Regions from separate parts of the Paenochrobactrum pullorum genome, predicted to be linked through region 3. Evidence: riboswitches for the same ligand, from Rfam matches in the RefSeq annotation. Region 3 holds a riboswitch; each other region holds the start of a gene.
The links. Region 3 has a riboswitch for thiamine pyrophosphate ahead of thiD (bifunctional hydroxymethylpyrimidine kinase/phosphomethylpyrimidine kinase). Riboswitches for the same ligand answer to the same signal wherever they lie in the genome.
Positions count from the first base shown of each region.

Region 1 (6,257 bases), on a different contig from region 3:
GAGGAATGAATCGCGGTCGGTGGTGCCGACACCTGGTGCACCAACGCGCCGCGCATGTCCCATTGCAAGCTCAATACGTTGCGGGGTTGCCGGATGGCTGGCCAGAAAGTCGAGGCTGGCATCGGTCGCACCGGAAATGGAGCGGAAGCTTGAATAGGCTTCCATGGATTGCAGGAAGCGTGGAGAAGCAAACGGATCATAGCCTGCTTCACCGATCATGCGGATGCCGATCGAATCTGCCTGCAATTCCTGATTGCGCGAGAATTGCGCAAGTTTCAGCTTGCCGCGAATGAGTGCTTCACGTCCTGCTGCTTCATTATGCAACACTTCGGTGGCGACACGGCTGGCAATCGCAGTTTCGGCTTCTTTTTCCTGACGCAAAATACCATGATTGGCGGTGACATGTCCCATTTCATGGGCAATGACGGCTGCGACTTCGGAGGAGTCGTTGGCAAGAGCCAACAGACCGCGTGTCACGTATAAAAATCCACCCGGCAATGCGAAGGCATTGATATTCGGACTATCAAGAATTGTGATGCGGTAGGTCTGATCGGGCTTATCGGAAACAGTGGTTAGTTTACCGACGATTTTAGCGACCATACGCTCTAACCTGGCATCTTTATATTCACCACCATAGGTGGCCAGAATACGCGGATGCTGCTGTGCACCAAGTTGTGCCAAACGGTCATTACGGGTCACATTGGCAACAGTTACCGGATTGTCAGACGGGCGCAGACTATCAGAATCACTGAAATCAAGAGTCTGGCAGGCACTCAAAAAAGACAGACCTGCCAACCCTAAAACGGACACATACCGTCGCAGACCGCGCTTATGCATCGCAGCCGGAACATGACTAATTAGTGTGAGGCTCAATTTCGCATCATTGGATGAAGTCGAGCGGAGAGGGCGGAGAGGTTTTATCTTAATCCTCGCTTTGATTCCGGATCTGTTCTTATTATCTTTAGCCAAAAAAACGAATAGTCTTTTTTGCTTCTGCTAGCTTGTGACGAAAACGCTTCTGGCTGACTTAAGTTGCATGAATAATGTTTTTTCTATGTCGACTTCATAGAGTTCGGCAGCTTTGATGCGAATAATTTGTTGCCAATTTAATTATTTAAAGTGCCGGTGTCCAGTGGAGCTGCGGTTCAACTATCGTTAATAATTTGTCAGATTCGATTATGTGATCACTACTTAACGCGGTCAGGTCAATTGGTTGCCCATATAATGCTGCAAAGCTTGCGGACCCAAGCTTGAAAGGAGGTCCTCCGCTTCGCCCGTCGCACTGATTTGGCCCGCTTCAACGAAGACCAGCCATGTTTTTAAACGCAATGCATCTTCCGGCGTATGGGTGACCATCAAAATGTTCATGGCATTTTCTTGTTGCAGTTCATCAATCAGATCAAGCATTTGATGGCGCAGTGCTGGCCCCAAAGAGGCAAAGGCTTCATCAAGCAATAAAACCGGTTTTTGCCGCACCAAAGCACGGGCAATGGCGACACGCTGACGTTCACCGCCTGATAATGCTTCTGGTTTGCGATGTTCTTTGCCGCTCAAACCAACGCGGGCAATCGCGTCTTGGACTGCTTGATGATCGGCTTGGACAAGTTTCAAATTACCGGAGCGGCCAAGGCCGACATTTTGCGTCACATCCAGATGGGCAAAGAGATTATTATCCTGAAACACCATTGAAACAGGACGCTCGGACGGTAGCAGATCACTCATATCCTGACCATTAATGATCACTTTGCCGCTCAGTGGTGTTTCAAAGCCGGCAATGATGTTGAGCAAAGTTGATTTGCCCGAACCGCTGGGGCCGATGATGGATGTAATGCGGTTTGCAGGCAGCTTTGTGTCAAAGCGCATCTGCATTTCACCATAGTTAAAGTGCACATCATCAATGATAATCGACATTAATCGGCTTTCTGATAGGGGCGGGCTTTGGCGGCGCGGTCGGCAATCATCATCAACAACAGACATAAGCTACCTAAGATAAGAGCAAGTCCCGCCGCATCAAGTGTTCGATAACTGCCCATCCGCTGTAGCAGCAAATAGGGCAGAGTGGTGAGCGCATCACTGCCAAAAAGTGCAATTGTGCCCAGATCACCCAAAGATAAGGCAAAGGCAAAAGCAAAGGCAATGATGGCAGGCTGGCGCATCACCGGCCAGTCGATCAGGCGCAAACGGCTGATGCCGGAAATATCAAGCTGCGCGCATAATCGGTTATGACTGGCGGCTGCATTGTCCCATGCGGGGCGAATGAAGCGTACGGCAAAAGGCATAGCCATAGCTGCATTAACAATGATGACCATTGCAGCAGCAAAGGAAAACGGATTGCCGAAATTACGCAGTAGAATAAACCAGCCTGCACCTAAAATAATTGGTGGCACGACCAATATTAAACTTGAACCTGTTTCCAGTGCGCTTTGATAAAAGCGTGTGGTGGCAGGCGGTTTGCTATTGCGTGATAGGCTGGCGCTATATTCACGCGCAATCACCAAGGCGAAAGAGAGAGAAACCGACAGGCAGGCGGAAGAAGCGCCAAGCCAGAGACTGGTGAAGATTGCATTCCAAACCGCAGCTTCGCTTAACAGGCGTGAAAAATCCGCCATGAATGATGATGCCACAATGCCGATCACAGGGCTGGCAATAAACAAAAATCCGGTCAGAATGACTGTGTAGTTGAAGAAGCGCTCTGTTTTTTTCACATTGTCATAGCGCTTAGTGGTTATTTTCAGCGAAAAGCCTTCCTCGCTTGGGTGACCAAAAAAGCGCAAAATGACGAGCACGGTGAGTGTCAAAATAAGCTGCATCAGCGTGAGCGCTACAGCGCGGTTCAGATCAAAATCGAAATGCAGTGCCTGATAGATCGCCACTTCCAAGGTGGTGGCACGAGGGCCCCCGCCAAGGGTCAAAACGGTGGTGAAAGACGTAATGCACAGCATGAAAATCAAACCGGCAATACCGGAAAGGTTGCGCCGGATCACTGGCCATTCGATCAGCCGGAACCTTGAAAAGTTACCCATGCCCAATTGCGCCGATAGTTTCCAATAATCGGCAGGAATGGTTTCCAGATTGGCCAGAATAAGCCGTACCGCCAGCGGCATATTGAAAAACACATGTGCCAGCAAAATGCCGGTGAGGCCGTAAATATTGGGCACAAAAGAACTGCCACTTAAATCTGCCAGATAAGCAATGAAGCCATTGCGTCCATAAATGGCGGTAATGCCTAAAATGGCAACCAGTGAAGGCAGCACCAAGGGCAGGGCAAAGAGCCGCAAAATTAATGCGCGTCCATAAAAATTTTCTGATGCATGTAATGCGCGCGCCAAGGGAATAGCGACAGCCACCGATAACAGGCTGGAAAGCAGTGCTTGCAACAGTGTGAAGCGGGTGATGCGCCAGACATAGGCATCAAAAACCGAGAAGAGCGAACCTTCGCCAAAGGCTTGCCATCCAAGCGAAAAGAGTGCGCCGCCTGCGAGCAAGCACAAAAAGGCGAGAGCCAAACTCCCGCCTAATGGTTTTATGATTGATGCTGAATATGCACGCACGCACTCTATTCCGGTTTTACTTGCTGGAAGCGTTTAGCCATTCGTTGATCCATTCCTTACGGTTGGCGGCGACATCTTCAGACGAAATCTGCAAAGTTTTAACAGGCTTCACCAAAGCATCAAAGGCCGGATCAAGCGGCTTGGAGGTTTTGGCGACCGGAAACATCCAATTGGTTTCCGGAATGGCGTCCTGAAAGCCCGGCTCGAGCATGAAAGCCAAAAACTGTTTGGCGAGCGGGTTTTTCTCGCCCCTACTGGTCATGCCAGCCACTTCAACCTGCAGATAATGGCCTTCTTCAAAACCAAGAGCCTGATAGCGGTCGGTTTTGTCGGTAATCACATGATAGGCAGGCGAGGTGGTATAAGAAAGCACCATTGGTGCTTCACCTTTGGTGAACAGGCCGTAAGCTTCCGACCAGCCCGGTGTGACGGTGAGAATGCGTTTTTGCAACTGCTCCCATTTGGCGGCTGCTTCATCGCCGTAAACAGCTTTCATCCATAACAACATACCAAGGCCAGGTGTCGAGGTGCGCGGATCTTGCAGCACGATTTTTTGTGATGCATCGCCTTCAACCAGCTCTTTCAGGCTTTTGGGCGGATTTTCCATCTTTTCGCTGTCATAAACGACGGCGAAATAGCTGTAATCATAGGGGACGAAAACATCATCCTTAAAACCGCCCGGCACATTGATAGAGGTGAGATCAATGCCGCTAGGGGCAAAGAGGCCGGATTTATGGGCATCGGCAATGAGGTTATTGTCGAGGCCGAGCACGATGTCGGCTCCGGTTTTAGCACCCTCCAGCTTCAGGCGGTTGAGTAACGCCACACCATCAGCAGCTGCCACAAATTTAACTTCGCAATGGCAAATTGCTTCAAAGTTTTCTTTGACAATCGGCCCCGGTCCCCATTTGGCGGTGAAGCTGTCATAGGTATAGACAGTGAGGGTATCTTTTGCCTGTGCCGCATGCGCTACGCTCAGCATGATGACAGCAGACGAGGCGAGTAAAGACAACAGCCGCATTATGCGTCTCCTTAAGGTATCAGGTTCAAAAGGATTATGCGTCGGACATTGACAGCATCTAATCCCTCCGCCGGTACAAACCGGATCAGGTTCAGCGGGTTGGCCGATTGATTGCGGCCTCTCAGCCTGATGAAAACAGCAGGCACCCCGTTAGAGCAGCTTTATCTTAAGCATTTCGACGACTTATCGCAAGCCATCCCTAAAGGAGCTTTTCGGGGCGTGATGCGCATGTTATGAGCGATTTCATGAGCACATTTGTCATTCTTCTCGGCGGCGATCTGACCGTCACGGATCGTTTGCGCCGCCAAGTTGAGGGCGCACGGTTTTTAGCCGCTGATGGTGGTATGCGCCATGCGCTTCGTTTGGGTGTGGTTCCAGAATTATGGCTTGGGGATTTTGACTCAACCGATCCGGATTTGCTGGAGGTTTTTGCCGAAGTGCCGCGGCAAACCTTTCCGGTTGCCAAAGATATGACCGATGGCGAATTGGCGCTTAATAAAGCTTATCAATTGGGCGCAACGCGGGTGATTCTATGTGGTGCATTCGGTGGTGATCGTACCGATCACACGCTTTTGCATCTGACTATGGCAACAAGATACGCGCTTGAAGGGCGTCAGATTTTGTTATCCAGTGGTTTTGAAGAAGCATATCCGCTGGTGCCGGGCAATTATCAATATGACCTGCCTGAGGCTTCCGTTTTCAGTATTTTAAGCTTTTCACAGCTCGAAGGGCTGACGATTGAACAAGCAGAATGGCCTTTGGATAAAATTACTTTGCCTTTAGGTTCGTCTTTGACAGTTTCTAATGTTGTTCATGGAACTCTTCATGTTTCTTTGCGTTTAGGACATGCGGTACTTATCGCAAGACCGTTATGAAAAGGCTTGACGAACAACGCCTAATATAATGTAAGCTAATGATAGCAGGACTACCTGCAAGCGCCGAATTGGGGACGCAAGGTCGGTGGTTTTCAACATTCAAAGGGAGATTTCTTCCATGAAATCACGTCTTACTATGATCGCAGTCGCAGGATTGCTCGCATTCTCAACAGCAGCTTGCACAACCAATGAACAGCGTACGGCTGGTTATGGCGTTGGTGGTGCAGCTCTTGGTGCGTTGGCAGGCGGCGCAATTGGCGGTAATGGCCGCGGTGCGCTGACAGGTGCTGCTATTGGCGCAGTTGCCGGTACATTGGTTGGTGCATCCACAACCCGCAATGGTGTGCAATATTGTAAATACCGCGACCCATATGGCCGCGTTTATGAAGCTCCTTGCCAATAATAATAGAACCATTGAGGTTCATTTATTTGCAAGCCTGGCTTGAAAATATGAGAAACAGGTCGGATTTTCCGGCCTGTTTTTTTGTGTGCTGACAAGACGTCATTTGACACAAAGCTCTTTCTCGACGACAAGCAGTGCAATTGACCTTTGATTTTAAAAAATACACCTGAACGAGAAGTAATCATTATCCATGGCACCACCACCACTTCTTCGCCTTGACCAGATTAAACTGACTTTTGGCGGAACACCGCTGCTTGAAGATGCTGGCTTGTCGGTCAGTGAAGGTGAGCGCATTGCGCTGGTCGGGCGCAATGGATCGGGTAAATCTACACTTTTGAAAATCGCCGCCGGCATGGTTGAGCCTACCAGTGGCGAAGTTTACAAACATCCGGGCGCAACTGTGCGTT
Region 1 is NZ_JBHEEH010000006.1:84,747-91,003, reverse strand. It holds gene cdlP (cell division protease CdlP) at 1-837, opposite strand, end outside; gene JNC77_RS10865 (thiamine ABC transporter ATP-binding protein) at 1,201-1,911, opposite strand; gene thiP (thiamine/thiamine pyrophosphate ABC transporter permease) at 1,911-3,551, opposite strand; gene thiB (thiamine ABC transporter substrate binding subunit) at 3,568-4,572, opposite strand; TPP riboswitch at 4,618-4,732, opposite strand; gene JNC77_RS10850 (thiamine diphosphokinase) at 4,818-5,447, shown strand; gene JNC77_RS10845 (YMGG-like glycine zipper-containing protein) at 5,566-5,850, shown strand; gene JNC77_RS10840 (ABC-F family ATP-binding cassette domain-containing protein) at 6,041-6,257, shown strand, end outside.
Region 1: linked by a shared signal. The riboswitch ahead of thiB (thiamine ABC transporter substrate binding subunit) and the one ahead of thiD (bifunctional hydroxymethylpyrimidine kinase/phosphomethylpyrimidine kinase) in region 3 are both predicted to bind thiamine pyrophosphate.

Region 2 (6,257 bases), on a different contig from region 3:
CACCTCACCTTGACGGCTGACTAATACGATATCATTCCAGCCCTGGCGGTTGAGGACGAGTGCGAACTTGTCCTGTTCAGGCGAGAGCACCAATGCTTCCACATCCTGGTCCTCAAAAGCTGCAACTTCCTTCAGAACATCTTCATTGGCAGGTTTGAACATGACAGAAAGATATTCACGTTCCTGATCGCTGATCATCAACAGCCCGCTGTCATCTTTCAATGAGCGGATAGCCTGATAACGTGCACGTCCCTGATGCGGCAAAATCTTTGTATATGTCTTGGTTACAATATCAAGCAGGCAGAAATCCTGATCGGTCATAGCGCGGGTACAATCATTGACCATCAGCGCCTTGCCATCACGGGTAAATGCAGCAGGGGTGCGCCAGCCAATGCCTTCGTAGACACAAACAGCTTCTGCAGAAGCCACTTCCATTACATATAAATCCATGTCGGATTTGTTGCGATAATTGGCAGCATAAGCGATATGCGTGCCTTCCGGCGACCAGCAACCCCATGCATGCACAACAGTTGTATCGGTGGTGAGCGGGTGCGGCTCGCCCTGCAAATCCTTAATCAGCCACAGCTGATGACGCTCATCACCACCGAAGTCAGTGGTAATGAGCAGATCATTGTTTTTCGGGTTAAAAGCCATTGCACCGACAGGTTCAGGCATATTGGTCAACTGGCGCGGCTCACCACCATTCACAGGCTGCATCCACACCTGCATCATTCCGCTTTGATCGCTCAAATAAACCAGCCATGCACCATCGGTGGAAAATGCCGGTTTAACCGCCTTACAAATATCCATGTAATCGGTCATCGAAATTGATTTGTCGCCGCTAGCCATAACTACCCTACCCGTTTTTATAAAATTCTGTTTTGCGGCTTAAACCGCTGCATCTGCATTCGTGGTTTGTATGATATTGACAGCCAGACGTGCTGTTGCTTGCGTCAAAGCCTCCAGCATCGGCCCGACAGTGGCTTGATGATTAGCCAATGTCACAATGGTGAAATTTGCCTCCGGCCACGCTTGTTTCAGCTTCCATGCGGTCATCATCGGCGTCACAGTGTCATAACGCGCTTGTACAATTTCTGCCGGAATGTGACGAATCTTGTCGATATTATCGGTCAGATAATTAGCTGACAGAAAGGCACGATTGATGGAGTAATGCGTGAAAATGCGCGAGACAGCCAAAGCAGCCTTCGGATCAAGCAATTTTGCCACATGATCGGAACTTGGCTCCAAAGTCTGGGTGCGGGCAGAAAATCCGCGCAAAGCTTGCGCCGCCGCCATTTCCAACTCCGCATCACCAGAGGTCAGGCGCTTGTAATAAGCGGTGAGCAGATCGCCACGTTCTTCTTCTGGTACAAATTCCGCAAATTCCTGCCAAAAGTCTGGGAAAATCGCACGGGAGCCATGAAACCACCATGCCACATCTTCATCACCGGCCAGAAAAACACCATGAATGCGAAAGCCCAAACATCTTTCCGGATGTGCAATTCCGTAGGCCAATGAAAGACATGAGCCCCATGAGCCACCGGTGACAACCCAGCGATCAATGTTTAAATGCTCACGAATGGCTTCAATATCGGCAATCAGTTTTTGGGTGTTGTTATTTTCAAGTTCGGCAAAAGGTGTGGACTGACCACAACCGCGCTGATCGAAGGTCACGACATAATAGGTTTCTAGATCAAAACTTTCGACCGAACGCGTAGATGCACCTGCACCCGGGCCGCCATGCAGAAATACCGCCGGAATCCCTTGCGGATTACCATATGCGTAAACAGCCAGCTCATGCCCATCACTGACGGCAAGACGAAATTCTGCATTTGGTAATGTCATTTTGTCCCCCAAAACCGATCTGTAACAACCAGATCTGCCGCATAAATCACTCTTGAGCTTCAAAGCTCAGGCCTCCACCTGAAACAAAGAGTGCCTTGTTTAGTGCCAATAAAATTTTGAGAATACCAATGCAAAATCAGACTAGTTATTCCAATTCGGAATAGTGAGAATTTTAATCCGACAATAGTCATCCAAAGCGAGCTAAATGAAACAATCATGACAAAATTGAAAAATCTGCATTCAATGCTCGTGCATGTAACAGGTGGAATTTAAGTATCTTATAATTTAATCAGCAGATATCATTGAGTTACAGTTTTTTGTGTTTTAGATAATTCATTCAAACACCAATATAGCCCGTTTACATATTCTAATTTTGCATGAGTCCATCCGTTCTTTCGCTAAGATCGAAACGAATTGCAATTGTTCACCCATCCACAAAGAATTAAACTGAAAATAGCAACAGTGCCCAAATTGAAGTGAGAAAGAATGGAACTAAAGTGGCTGAAAGATTTTGTTTCGCTTGCACAACATTCCAGTTTTTCCCGCGCTGCTCAGGATCGTAATATAACCCAATCGGCTCTGAGCCGTCGTATCCGCCAACTGGAAAGCTGGGTGGGCATGCCGTTGATTGACCGCAGCAGCAATCCGGTCAAACTAACCGCAGCAGGCGCAAGCTTTTTGCCATCAGCCCATGATGCTATCGACCTTCTGACCAATGCCCGCAAATGGCTTTATGAGCAGTATAATCCGGTGTGGGAAGTGCTTTCCTTTGCCACGCTCAACAGCCTGTCTTTAAGTTTTTTTCCGCTATGGATGGCGGATATGGAAGCATCAGGCGACGAATTTCGTGTGCGTTTTACCGATCCGCATGCTTCATTTCTGGGCAATGTTTCAACGCTTGTACATGGTCAATGCGATTTTTTTCTAACCTATGCACTTGATAATGTTAAACAAATGGAAGACTTGAAAAAGTTTCCTTATTTGTCTGTCGGTCTGGAACGCGTTATTGCCGTCAGCGCGCCCAACCGCGATGGCACGCCTATGCATAGCCTCGTCAATAATTATCAGCCAACCCATTTTTTAAGCTATCGCAGCAACGCCTTTTTCTCACTAGCTTTGCAGCATTTAATCGAAAAACGGCAATATAATCTTCATTCCGTTTATGAAAACGGTATGTCGAGTGCGCTCAAAGCAATGGCTATTTCCGGCCACGGCGTGACATGGGTACCGCAAAGTCTGGTCAGTGATGAACTCAGCCGCAAATTGCTGGTACGGGCTGGCACAGCTGAAGATGACTTGCTGGTGGAAATCCGTATTTACCGCACGCTCAATTTCCGCAACCAACAAGCAGAGAAATTCTGGCGCCGCGCATCATATTTGACCGCTTTGAAAGCCGCAAAATCGCAAACCAGTAAGTAAAAATCGGGGCGGATCATTAATAATCCGACCCGATTTCATTAATTAAGCCATATTTTCATAGGCTGCATCAAAGAATGCAAGTTCAAGTTTAACAGCGCGCTGGAAAAAATCTGTGCAACGCATTGCATCCTGTTCGCCGACACGATCAAGTTCAGCACGCAAAAAATCAACAAAATCTCGAAAAAAACCGTTGTCATGCAATGTGATCCATTCAGCATGCACAAAATTTTCCGGCAATATTTTCGTGGTCGTTGATGCCCATTCCAGATAAAGCCATTCAGCCACATTCAACACCGATAAAATCACCGGATAGGAACGCGTTTCCGCGGCTTCACGCATGATCGCTTTAAAACCTTTTGTCGGCTCACTATCAGCAATTGCCTCTCTGGCTTGATCGCTCACGCCCAGCGCTTCAAAAGAGCGTAAAAAATAAGTATTCTCGTCACTAGAAACCATACCTGCAAATTGTCCGAAGCGTAAACGCGCTTCAAACCTATCAGCCGTGGCAAGGGCGGCGCCAAGAAGCACCAAAAAACTGTCCAGAAAGCGATGATCTTGTATCAGATAAGATGCCATAACATCGTCTGAAATAGTTCCGGCGCATAGTTCATGTACAAAGCGATGCTCAACCGCATTGTCCCAGACCGGCTGGCTGTTATTTTTCAAAATATCGGTAAAACGATCAGTCATTGCTTTGCCTTTTCATGGTTGGCTGCAAGACCGGTAAATTTCTTATTCATAAAACGGCCTCGCAAAGAGGCCGGCAAAAGGCAGGTTTGTCTTCCCATCCCTTCGCCGGCATGATCCGGATCAGGTTCGAAGGGTCATTGCGCCTTTAAAAAAACAGCAATATCTCAGCCCCTTGACGGGACACCCCTTGGTCTATCCATGAGTAGAGGCACTATGACGGTCAGTCAACTAGCAAGATAAGATTTCGCCTTACTGGGCCGATGGCGGGGTTTGCAACGGTGCGCTGACATCAGGCACCTGATTATCATTGGCGAATGAATTATCATTTTCCGAAGCATTACGCCCATAAATCTCGACGCCGACCCACACAAGCACTGTCAATAAAAGACTGCATAGTAAAACGACAAGCACAGGAACACCTTTGCGTCCTTGTCGTGCATCTTGTGCCGGTACTTTTTTCATCACCATCTCCTGTTTTTACCCCTCAATTTTAAAAATGGCCGGGAAAAGTGCATATTTAACGCGCTCTCTTCCCAGGCCATTTTAATTATTATGCTGGCTCAAGCCATCGATCTCAATATGCAGTTATCGCATGGTGAGAAGTTTTTGACGCTCCAACTCTACGTCTTCCGGCGTATAAGGCGCCGATGTGTGATCAAAGTGCTCCCAACCCTGCTCGCGATAATATTGGCGACGGGCATTAATATCGACACCACCTGAATCGGCCAAAATGCGTTGCGCGACAGGCACCTTTTCATCATCGACCTTAACCGAAACCAGTGCGCCGCCGCGCCGCACGCCTTCCGCATAAACATGTGCCTCCTCATCCGGCACACCGCTATCAATCAAGGCGCCAATCAACCCGCCGGCAGCTCCGCCCGCCACTGCACCGCCAAGTGCACCGGCAAGTGTTGCAGACAACCAACCGGCAGCAACAACAGGGCCAATTCCCGGAATGGCAATCATGCCCAAACCGGCCAGCAATCCGCCGCCTGCTCCAATTGCCGCGCCAACACCTGCACCGACACCCGCACCTTCACCGGCTTCCGTTTTGTTTTCTGCATGATGTGAAACAATGCTAATATCTTTATAAGGGATACCCGCTGCTTCAAGTTGAATAACCACACTTTTTGCGGTGGTGTAATTATCGAATAACTGATTAAGTGTTTTCATAATATTCGCCCTTTTTCATTATCCTGAAGTGACATTACCTTGATAATCCATCTTGATCATCACGGGTGTTCCGTCCTTTTCGCCGGCAGCGTGCCAGACACCATCATCGTCAAGGGTCAACCCCATAACATTGGTGAAACCGGCTTCTTCCATCCGGCTTTTTGCCTGTTCTTGGGTGAAACTGTTTTCGCCTTTTACCGGAGCGGACGGGTTGGCTTGTTCCGGCATGACAACCGCAGGTTTATCTGTAGTCGGCGTTGTTTGCGCCTGTGAAATCGTAGGCACGCATATACAAGCAGCTACAAGCGTCATCGTTTTGATATTCATGATCAGCTCCTGTGTTTGTCACTGTATTTCAGTGATATTGAATAAACACATGAGAAAGTGAAAACGTTCCGTTCTTTTTATTCACAACTCGTTACATAAACAAAAATATCTTTATTTTATATAGAGTTACAATTTTCATCAAAATAATATGAACCATTTTCAAGTTCTTACGTTGTTTTAGTATCTTTATAAAACAAAGGAGAAGATTAATGGATTGGAACCGTATTGAGGGTAATTGGAAGCAGGTTAAGGGCAAGGTAAAAGAGCAGTGGGGCAAACTCACCGATGATGATCTTGACCAGATTCAAGGTCAGCGTGAACAGTTGGAAGGCAAAATTCAAGAACGTTACGGTGTTGAAAAAGACCGTGTTAAGCATGAAGTAGACAGCTGGTATAACAACCAGAAATGGTGATCAGATGATGTGCGCCTGATGGCGCACATCATCTTTTAAAGGCGAAGCAGATGATTATGACCGTCGATAGAGAGCGCCATGAACTACTCATAAAAAGTGTAATTTTGTCTCATCTCCAGGATCAGACAAAAACAGGCTCTGATGGCTTTAAAATTCTTTCCGATTTTCTTGTAGCAGCAAAATTTTGCCGGATGAAAGATGAGAACGTTTCCTGCAATCTTACTGACGATCAAAATACACATGCCCGCGCCATTAAACTACTCATGAAGCGGCTTCTTCATGATGGGGCAAACCATCATGAAATCAGTGAGCATATTATAAATTATACAGAAGCTTTGCTAAAAACTTATCAAGGTGAATATCCAGAACAATCATAAAATGATGGAACAA
Region 2 is NZ_JBHEEH010000009.1:2,483-8,739, reverse strand. It holds gene JNC77_RS12570 (S9 family peptidase) at 1-849, opposite strand, end outside; gene pip (prolyl aminopeptidase) at 889-1,845, opposite strand; gene JNC77_RS12560 (LysR family transcriptional regulator) at 2,332-3,264, shown strand; gene JNC77_RS12555 (TenA family protein) at 3,307-3,954, opposite strand; TPP riboswitch at 4,035-4,152, opposite strand; gene JNC77_RS12550 (hypothetical protein) at 4,204-4,416, opposite strand; gene JNC77_RS12545 (general stress protein) at 4,540-5,127, opposite strand; gene JNC77_RS12540 (PepSY domain-containing protein) at 5,146-5,454, opposite strand; gene JNC77_RS12535 (CsbD family protein) at 5,664-5,867, shown strand; gene JNC77_RS12530 (hypothetical protein) at 5,918-6,244, shown strand; gene otsB (trehalose-phosphatase) at 6,246-6,257, shown strand, end outside.
Region 2: linked by a shared signal. The riboswitch ahead of JNC77_RS12555 (TenA family protein) and the one ahead of thiD (bifunctional hydroxymethylpyrimidine kinase/phosphomethylpyrimidine kinase) in region 3 are both predicted to bind thiamine pyrophosphate.

Region 3 (6,257 bases):
GAATATTGGCGAAGCAGCAACTGCGTCGGGTATAAGTGCCAAAATGATACGCCATTATGAGACGGTCGGGCTGATTGAAAAAGCAGGGCGCACCGAGGCTGGATACCGCGTTTATTCCAAACGCGATGTAGAAACATTGCGCTTCATACGGCGCGGGCGCGATTTAGGTTTTTCACTGGATCAAATCAAAGATTTACTGACCCTTTGGCAGGACCACAGCCGTGCTTCATCTGATGTGAAGCAAATAGCCCTCACCCATGTGGCGGAGCTGGAAGCCAAGATGGAACAATTGCGCGAAATGGCGGATACATTGCGCCATCTGGCACAGAACTGTCAGGGCAATAACCGCCCTGACTGTCCGATTTTGCATGATCTGGCCAGCAATGCAGCCAGATCTTAATCTTATCAGTTAAACCTGCAATGCAGGTTTAACCTTACGCAGACGCAGCGCATTGGAAAGCACGAAGATGCTGGAAAGCGCCATCGCACCTGCCGCCAGCATTGGCGACAATAATGTGCCCCACAATGGATAAAGCACACCAGCAGCCACCGGAATAAGCGCAATATTATAAGCAAATGCCCAGAACAGGTTTTCACGAATATTGCGGATGGTAGCACGAGATACCGCCAACGCATTGATAACACCACGCAAATCACCCGACATCAGCACAATATCGGCGCTTTCCATCGCCACATCGGTGCCGGTGCCCAAAGCAATACCCACATCAGCCGCAGCTAGTGCCGGTGCATCATTGATGCCATCGCCGACAAATACCAGCACCTCACCTTTCGTCGACATACGCTTTAAAGCATCCACTTTGCCGCCCGGCAGCACTTCGGCTTCCACATGGTCAATCGACAGCGAACGGGCAATGGCTTCTGCCGTTGCACGACCGTCACCGGTGATCATCGCTACTTTCAAGCCCATCTGATGTAGCGCATCAATCGCTTCTTTCGTTGATGGTTTGAGCGGATCGGCAATCGACAGGATTGCAGCCAATTGACCATCAACGGCCACGTAAATGGACGAGCGTCCTTGCGCGGCCAGTTGATCGGCCACTTTTTCCAAAGCTGTAATATCAATATTGAATGCTGCCATATGACGGCCAGCACCCACGGCCACTTGTTGACCATCAACATCTGCAACCAGCCCCATGCCAGCAATAGCGTTGAAGTTCTGCACATCCTTTAAGGTCAAGCCTTTTTCTTCTGCCGCCTGCACAACGGCGGCGGCAATCGGATGTTCGGAGCGTGCCTCAACACTCGCAGCAAGGGTCAGAATTTTCGCCTCATCCTGTCCGGCAACAGTTTCAAAATGTGCCAGAACCGGCTTGCCCAAGGTCAGTGTTCCGGTTTTGTCAAAAGCAATGACAGATGCTTCACGTAAACGTTGCAATGCATCGCCACGACGGAACAACACGCCCATTTCTGCCGCACGTCCGGTGCCAACCATAATTGACGTTGGCGTGGCAAGCCCCATCGCACAAGGGCAAGCGATAATCAGCACCGCAATGGCATTCACAAGCGCAAAGCCTAATGACGGCGACTGACCGAATATCAACCAGATGACAAAGGTGACAACTGCGGCTGCCATCACTGCGGGCACAAACCAGCGCGTTACTTTATCCACCATCGCCTGAATGGGCAGCTTGTCGGCCTGCGCATCTTCCACCATACGGATGATCTGGGCGATCACCATATCACTGCCAACCTTGGTCGCCTGATAGGTGAAAAAACCGGATTTATTGATGGTGCCGCCGACCACTTCGGCGCCAATTTCCTTGGCAACGGGCACTGGTTCACCGGTAATCATCGATTCATCAATATAAGAAGAGCCCTCGATGAGCACGCCATCGACCGGTACTTTTTCACCTGGTCTGACCTGCACATGGTCGCCCACGCGCACATCTTCCAACGGCACATCAACCGCCTTGCCATCGCGCAAAACGCGTGCAGTTTTCGCCTGCAAATCAACCAAACGGCTGATGGCAGCACTGGTTCTGCCCTTGGCGCGCGCTTCCAGATAACGGCCAAGCAGGATCAGCGCCACGATAACGGCTGCGGCTTCAAAATAAACATTCACCGTGCCTTCAGGCAAAACGGACGGCATGAAAGTGGCGATCGTTGAAAAGCCCCAAGCGGCCAATGTACCGACCGCTACCAGCGAATTCATATCCGGTGCGGCTTTTAAAAGTGCCGGAATGCCCAGCTTGAAAAAGCGCAATCCCGGCCCGAAAAGCACCAGCGTTGTCAGCACAAATTGCAAATACCAACTATTTTGCATACCAATTGTGCGGTCAATCAGCATATGCATGCCAGGGATTAAGTGCGACCCCATTTCAAGTACAAAAACCGGCAAGGTCAGCACGACTGCCAGCAAAGTTTGACGCTGTAAGGTTTGTGCTTCTTTTTCACGTTTTTGCGCGCGCATTTCACCGGTAGATTGCTTGGCGGCGACATCAATTTTACGCGCCTGATAGCCAGCTTTTGCCACCGCACCAATCAGCTTATCTATATTGACCCGCGTACCATCCACCACGATCTGCGCCCGTTCAGTGGCCAGATTAACGCTGGCTGATGTAACGCCGTCAACCGCGAGTAAAGCACGCTCGACAGTGCCGACACAAGATGCACAGGTCATGCCTTCAATGTTCAAATCAAATTTTTGCGGCGCGGATGATGATGGCACAACAGCAGCCAGTTTGGCTTCCGATTGACATGTTTCTACGCTTTCAGCTTTTTTTGAACCGCAACCGCAACCAGAGCTTTTAAGTGCTTCCACCGGCTTTTGCTCATCAATCAGCTCAGCTTTATAACCTGCTCCGCCGATGATTTTCACCAAATCATCAGCCGTGATATTGCTGTCACTCACTTCCACATGGGCGCGCTCTGTCATCAGGTTGACACTGGCTTTAACCACACCATCAGTACCTGTCAGTGCGCGCTCCACCCGCCCCACACAAGAGGCACAACTCATGCCTTCCACATTGAAATTATACTTAGTTAACAAGATGTTGCTTGTTAACTCGCTGTCATTTTTCTGGCTCATAGGTTATCCCCTGCCACATCGCTGCTCTTAAACAGACACTTCATCATGGCGCTTAAACTAAGGCTTCCCATCATGGGAAGGTCAAGAGCTTTTTTAAAGAAAAATCCCGACTGTAATTCCAATCGATTTCAGATGCTTTTGACGCGGGCTTGACCAATCTGATTTTAAATTCTACTCATAGAGGCAGCAAATATTCGTTGGGGTGTCGAAAGACTGAGAGGCGCAAAAGCGCTAACCCATTGAACCTGATCCGGGTAATACCTGCGTAGGGAACGGAATTTGGCGCGTCACGAACGGGCGTAATGGGAATTGGTCTTGCTTGGTAATTTGGGCAACAGGCGAATTTTCCAACCAGAAGCAAAACAAAAGCTTCAGCCAGTCATGATGTTTCACTTTCTGTTCAGAGAAGAGAAACGACATGACGAGACGGTTAGACACATCTTCCACCCTCAGTTCAGTTCCGATCTGCGTAACCATTGCTGGCTCTGACAGCAGCGGCGGTGCCGGTATTCAGGCCGATTTAAAAGCTTTTTCTGCGCTTAAAACCTATGGTGCGAGCGTCATCACCGCCATCACCGCACAAAACACCCGCGGCGTCACTGACGTAATGGATATGACACCGGCGATCATTCGCGGGCAGATGGAGGCGGTGTTCAGCGATCTTAATGTTGCTGCCGTTAAAATCGGCATGCTCTCACAACCTGAAACCATCGAAACGGTGATGGACGGTTTGAGCCACTTCCAAGGGCCGATCGTGCTTGATCCGGTGATGGTAGCTAAATCCGGCAATCGCCTGCTTAGCGAAACCGCGATTGATGTATTGCGCCAAAAACTGATCCCTTTAGCAACCTTGATCACCCCGAACCGTCCCGAAGCTGCCTGTCTGCTGGATATGGATGAAGCAAAAAGCGATGAGGAAGCCGAAGCACAAGGCCGCGCCTTGCTTCGCTTAGGTGCCAAAGCCGTTTTGATGAAGGGCGGCCATGCGGAAGGTGAAATTTGCACTGATCTCTTGATCACCGCAGACGCCCCGACATTTGCCATTTCTGCGCCCCGCATCCACACCAAAAACACCCACGGCACCGGCTGCACTCTGTCGGCAGCTCTGGCGACAAAGCTTGGACATGGGTTAGATTTAAAACAAGCTTTTGAAGAAGCCCACGACTATCTGCATCAGGCAATTTTGGCCGCCGATCAACTAACCATCGGCAGCGGTCACGGTCCCGTCCACCATTTTTATGAACTATGGACCAATCCTTCACAGGTAGCCCCATGAAAATTACCATTATCGGTGCCGGTGTCGCTGGCTTAACCTGTGCCACGGAACTGAATGCCCAAGGCCATAATGTTGAAGTGATCGCGCTCAGTGAGCGCATTGGCGAAGATGCTTGTTCATGGTTTGCCGGAGGTATGCTTGCACCTTGGTGCGAGGGCGAAAGCGCACCGGAGCAAGTCGTGCGCCTTGGCCAGCAAGCGCTCGATTGGTGGGAAAACCATGTCAGCGGTGTGGAGCGACGCGGCACATTGGTGCTTTCCCACACCCGCGATGCCAGTGAATTGCGCCGCTTTTCACGCCGCACCAGCCAGCACGAGTTGATTGATGCAACCCGCATTGAAGAACTGGAGCCTGATCTTGGCAATCGCTTCAATCAAGGCTTGTTCTTTGAGCATGAAGGCCATCTCAACCCGCGCCGTGCCTTGCCGGAACTGGCTGAAAATCTGCGCCGGAAGGCTGTGCGCTTTCAGCTTGGCACCAATGCCGATAAGGCCACAATCAACAGTGATCTGACCATTGATTGCCGTGGACTTCGGGCGCGGGACGATTTAAGCGATCTGCGCGGTGTCAAAGGTGAAATGCTGATGATCCGCTCACGCGACATCAACCTCACCCGCCCTGTGCGCCTGCTGCATCCGCGTATTCCGCTTTATATCGTGCCACGCGGGGATGGTGTGCATATGGTGGGCGCAACAATGCTGGAAGCCGAAGCCAGCCCGCATATCAGTGTGCGTTCCACCTTGGAGCTTTTGGGCGCGGCCTATGCGCTGCATCCCGCATTCGCCGAAAGTGAAGTGCTGGAAACCGGCGTCGATGCCCGCCCTGCATTTAACGACAATCTGCCCAAAATACGCCGCCAAGGCACGAAACTTTATGTCAACGGCTTTTACCGGCACGGATTTTTGATGTCTCCCGCACTTGCTAAAATGGTGCGTGAAGCGGTGGAAAATCCGCAAAACATACCAGAGCTTATGGAGTGAATTTGATGAATATTTCTCTCAACGGCCAAATCCACCAAACCACAGCCCACAATATGAGCGAATTGCTTGCCGAGATTGATTTGAGCGATGCGGTGGTGGCAACAGCTCTCAATGGCGAATTTGTCAGTGCGGATATGCGTGAAGAAACAACACTTTCCGCTGGAGACCAGATTGAAGTTCTGGCACCCATGCAAGGGGGCTGACATGCTAAAACTCTATGACAAAACAGTCACCAGCCGTTTGCTGTTGGGCACAGCCCTTTACCCCTCACCGGCAATTTTGGAAGAAGCGGTGAAAGCATCAGGCACCGAAATCGTCACCGTTTCACTTCGCCGTGAAAGCGGATTTGAGCGTGCGGGGCAAAGTTTCTGGTCACTGATCAAAGAGCTGGGTGTCCATGTTTTGCCCAACACAGCCGGATGCCACACAGCGCGTGAAGCGGTGACCACCGCAAAAATGGCGCGCGAGATTTTTGGCACATCATGGATCAAGCTGGAAGTGATCGGCGAGCAGGACACATTCCAGCCCGACCCTTTCGGACTGGTGGAAGCGGCACGCATTCTGGTCAATGAGGGTTTTGAAGTTTTCCCTTATATGAATGACGATCTGGTGGTCGCCGAAAAGCTGGTGCAAGCCGGATGCAAAGTGCTGATGCCGTGGGGCGCGCCAATTGGTTCGGGGCGCGGCCTTAACAACCCCTATGCACTCAAAACCTTGCGCGCGCATTTCCCAGATATTTCGCTGATTGTTGATGCGGGGATTGGCGTTCCCTCCCATGCCGCACAGGCAATGGAACTAGGCTATGACGCAGTGCTTCTCAACACCGCCGTGGCCAAGGCCGGTGATCCGGTTCGCATGGCCAAAAGCTTTGCTCTTGCCGTGGAAGCCGGACATCTGGCGGTTGAGGCCGATCCGATTGAACCGCGCGACATGGCAGCTCCTTCCACACCTT
Region 3 is NZ_JBHEEH010000001.1:527,604-533,860, reverse strand. It holds gene cueR (Cu(I)-responsive transcriptional regulator) at 1-400, shown strand, start outside; gene JNC77_RS02545 (heavy metal translocating P-type ATPase) at 410-3,049, opposite strand; TPP riboswitch at 3,238-3,338, shown strand; gene thiD (bifunctional hydroxymethylpyrimidine kinase/phosphomethylpyrimidine kinase) at 3,468-4,325, shown strand; gene JNC77_RS02535 (FAD-dependent oxidoreductase) at 4,322-5,305, shown strand; gene thiS (sulfur carrier protein ThiS) at 5,311-5,508, shown strand; gene JNC77_RS02525 (thiazole synthase) at 5,510-6,257, shown strand, end outside.